DNA from 2 places in the Lacticaseibacillus sp. YLM2-1 genome. Region 2 is predicted to be linked to the other one. Evidence: predicted binding sites of a transcription regulator. Region 2 holds the regulator's gene; the other holds the start of a gene.
What was found. The regulator LexA, encoded in region 2, represses DNA repair genes until DNA is damaged. The targets are predictions, from matches to a motif close to CNAACANNTGTTNG.

Region 1 (2,199 bases), 620 kb from region 2:
GTATGTGGCTGAAATCATCCGTAGCGGGATCGATAGCATTCCAGTGGGGCAAACAGAAGCTGCCCGTTCGCTCGGCCTGTCAGAGCGGCAGACGATGATAAGCGTTGTTTTACCACAAGCAATCAAGAATATTTGGCCAGCGCTTGGTAACGAATTTATCTCCTTGATTAAGGAAAGCTCGATTGTTTCCATTATCGGGGTTACCGATCTGATTTATCAGTTAACGGTTGTCCAAACCGCGACATACAAGGGAGTTCAACCAATCCTTGTCGCGATGGTCCTCTACTTTGTTCTGACATTCGGGCTGTCCAAGCTCTTGAGTCATTTTGAAAGGAAGATGAATCATGCAGCATAAACCTTTAATCCAAATCAATCACCTCACCAAAAAGTTTGGCGACAATGTTGTTTTGAACGATATCACCGAAACCATTGACAAAGGCGATGTGATCGTTGTTATCGGTGCTTCCGGTGGGGGGAAAAGTACCTTCCTGCGTAGCCTGAATTTACTGAATCGACCAACAAAAGGGGAAATCCTTTTTGAAGGTACTGATTTAGTTGGTTTGAGCGAGAAAGAGCTGGATAATGTCCGAGAAAAAATGGGAATGGTGTTCCAAAGTTTTAATTTGTTCCCCAATATGACAGTTTTGGAAAACATTAAACTCGCACCACTTAAAGTCAAAGCTGTGACCGATGAAGAAGCAACCAAAACAGCCAAAGAAATCTTGGATCAAGTTGGCTTAGCCGAAAAGGCAGATGCTTATCCATCCAGTCTTTCCGGTGGTCAGCAACAGCGTGTCGCCATTGCTCGTGCATTAGCGATGCATCCTGATGTCATGCTGTTTGATGAACCAACCAGTGCCTTGGATCCTGAAATGGTTGGCGAAGTTCTGAAAGTTATGCAGGATTTGGCTAAAACCGGGATGACCATGGTTGTTGTGACCCACGAAATGGGCTTCGCCCGTAGTGTGGCCGATGAAGTATGGTTTATGGATGGCGGCAAAATCCTTGAAAAGGGAACGCCGGAACAACTGTTCGAACACCCGCAAGAAGAACGGACACAAGACTTCCTATCCAAGATTCTTGCCCAATAAGCAAAAACACCTCAACCAGCAGCTGGTAAGCGGCACTGGTTGAGGTGTTTTTGGTGTGAAGTGACCATTGCTAAATTGGGGCAGTCATGCCGTCACTGATCAAAGCCGCTTGCTTGCAATCTATTTTTAGAATCTTTATAATGTTAGGCGAACATTTGTTTTATAAGGAGATTACGATGGCCTCAGCACACATTGAACACAAGTTATCGTTGCTGCCAGATCTGCCTGGCAGTTATCAAATGAAGGATATCAACGGCAAAATTATTTATGTCGGCAAGGCCAAAAACCTGAAAAATCGGGTGCGGTCTTATTTCAAGAGTTCACACGACGGTAAAGTTGCGGCGATGGTGTCACAGGTAGCGGATTTTGATTTCATTGTGACTTCAACTGACAAAGAAGCCTTTTTGCTCGAAATTACGCTGATTCAAAAATATCAGCCGTATTACAACATTAAGTTGAAAAAAGGGACTGGCTATCCGTACATTAAAATTACTCATGAACGCGATCCGAAGATTGAAATCACTGGTACTATCCGTAAAGATGGCGGTTATTACTTTGGGCCATACCCAAATGTCTATGCGGCGCAAGAAACCATGCATTTTATCCAGAAGGTTTATCCATTGCGGCGCTGTAATGGCTATCAAGGCAGACCGTGCTTGTATTATCACATGGGTCAGTGTCTGGGTGCCTGCTTCCGGACTGTTCCGGAAAAGGAATACACGGACCAAATTGAACGTATTAAGCGCTTCTTGAATGGGAACGTTGGCAAGGCTAAAGCCAGTTTGACGGCTAAAATGGAGCGGGCTGCGAAAAATCTTCAATTTGAGCGAGCCGCAGAAATTCGGGATCAACTGCATTATATTGAACAGACGGTGGAGAAGCAGAAAATTATTTCACACGACAATACAACGCGTGATTTGTTCAATTTTTATATGGATAAGGGCTGGATCAGTATCCAGGTCTTCTTTATTCGTCAAGCACGTTTAATGAAACGTGAGTCACGACTTTTTCCAGTGGTGAATACTGCCAAAGAAGAATTCGAATCATTTATTTTACAGTTTTACAGCCGCAAGAATAATGTGAAACCACGCGAAGTTCTCGTACCTGC
Region 2 (2,199 bases):
ATCATAAACTTGCTATTAAGAAAGCGGCGATAGAGCCACGAGTCGGTATGTTTCAAGGGGGTACCCTCCTCTACAATTGTGATACCTGTTGGATGTATAAGCTTCATGACAATAACAAACGATGAGAGTGACTAGCCAGATTTGCGGCAGGGCCCTGTTCACGCTCATTAAAACGCGTTCACAGGCACAGAAACCTGCACATAAGGACCTCCCAACCCAAATGACCCAAGCCCGGCCATTTAGGTTGGAGGCCACTTATGCTCCGGTTTCTAAACGTGCCTGTTCACGCTCTGTACCATTAATGATACTCGACTCATGGTCATATTTCGAGGATAGCCGTGTTAAAAGCGGATTGATTTGATGTTAAAAAAGATTACATAAAATTTACAAACAACATGGAATAATCGTTACAAATCTTTAAAAACCCTAAATAAAGGCATCAAATGTAAATTTTATGTATACAAAGGCTTTACAAAACTCAAAAATTGGGTATGATTAGAGTCACAACCAAAACGGTGAGTATATGTCGGTTTATCCGATACGGAGAGGAGTGACCCCACATGACAATCCTACGGGGCGCAAAATGGACATTAATTACTCTGACCCTCGTGGCAACCTTGCTGTTATTCAGCAACTTTGCGACAGCCGGCATTTTGTTAATCGCGCTTGATATTTTCTTGAGTTTCTTCTACGCGGTCATCAAAAGCAGATGTGATCGGCGTCAGATGCATAAGATGCCATTATTGCATAATTAATTTAAGGATGAGGTCCACAGATGCTTTTTATCTGTGGACTTTTTTGCTATTTAGGCATAAAATCATTGCAAACGTTCGTTCGCTTTGGTATGCTTTGTGTAATCAATTAGAACTGAGGCGGTGAGCGGATGCCAACACAAGCAAGTCAGAAACGTTGGAAACAAATTTTACAATCAATCTATGATGCAATCGAGGATCATGGGTACCCGCCCACGGTTCGCGAAATCGGCAAATCAGTCGGTCTAAGTTCGTCAAGCACGGTGGCAGCGTACTTGGAGAAATTGTTGGCGGCGGGACTTATTGCTAAGGATCCAGCGAAGCCGCGGACGCTTGAAGTGACCTCAGCCGGACGTGACTTCATTGGCGTTCAGGATCACGGTATTCCGATCGTCGGCACAGTTGCTGCAGGGGTCCCGATTACGGCCATCGAAAATATCGATGATTATTTTCCGGTACCAGACGATCTTCCGTATGCCGCTGACGAATTATTCATGTTGCGAGTTCAAGGTAATTCAATGATCAAAATCGGCATTTTAGATGGTGACCAGATTATTGTCAAGAAGCAGAATGACGCCGAGAATGGGCAGATTGTTGTTGCAATGACTGAGGAAGATGAAGCCACTGTCAAGCGATTTTATAAAGAAAAGAACGGCATTCGGTTACATCCTGAAAATGACAGTATGGATGATATGTTTTTCCCGGATGTAACGATTCTTGGCATCGTTGTGAGTTTATATCGGCCGGCATTAGTTTAACCATTTGAAGTCGTGAATGACTAGGCATGGCAACTTAAATCCAATTAAAAATGTACCATCAACAAAAGAGACATCAGCTGTGATCCCACAAAATATAGGATCACGGCTGATGTCTTTTTGCTCAGACACTTTATTGGTTTTGTTGGGCGAGGCGATCGAGATCGTCTTGTGGCACCTTTTTATAAACGGGACCATCGGGCAACTGCTTTAAGTTACCGGTTTTTGTTAATTGAAATTGTATCGTATTAGCAGAGGCTTGCGGCTGCGCTTTACCAGTGAAGGTGAAGATTCGGCCTTTGAGGGTCAAATCAGCAGCAAAAATACCACTATCAGTACTTTCAAAGACACCATCTCGATTGGCTAATGTTTCAAGATAGTAGCCGCTGGTGGATGAGGTGACTCGAATTGCTTTGGTAGCATCTTTTGTTTGGACGAACGCATGGCCAACCAATGTACCTAAGGTCGCTTTCGGAACAGCTTTTTTGACCGTGTGCGATTGTGATGTTGCGCTCGATGATGATGTTGTCTTTTTTGGGGTTGAGGTAGTTTGTGAGCAGCCTGATAAGATCAAGATTGCTGCTAGTAGCAGATAGCGCTTTTTCATTCGACAGCAACTCCTAGTGAATGAACTGGATGCAAGTCATCACGATTGGGATCACGATCATCGAAAGCAGCGTTGTTTCGGTGAC

Region 1: a site for LexA is predicted at 1,240-1,253, ahead of uvrC (excinuclease ABC subunit UvrC). Genes of this name have one in related genera too.

The regions. Positions count from the first base shown of each region.
Region 1 covers NZ_CM152617.1:1,380,653-1,382,851, forward strand. Annotated here, with positions in the region: gene AC07KQ_RS06740 (ABC transporter substrate-binding protein/permease) at 1-355, shown strand, start outside; gene AC07KQ_RS06745 (amino acid ABC transporter ATP-binding protein) at 345-1,091, shown strand; gene uvrC (excinuclease ABC subunit UvrC) at 1,268-2,199, shown strand, end outside.
Region 2 covers NZ_CM152617.1:765,176-767,374, forward strand. Annotated here, with positions in the region: gene AC07KQ_RS03625 (AI-2E family transporter) at 1-56, opposite strand, end outside; gene AC07KQ_RS03630 (hypothetical protein) at 561-755, shown strand; gene lexA (transcriptional repressor LexA) at 884-1,510, shown strand; gene AC07KQ_RS03640 (hypothetical protein) at 1,641-2,114, opposite strand; gene AC07KQ_RS03645 (AEC family transporter) at 2,128-2,199, opposite strand, start outside.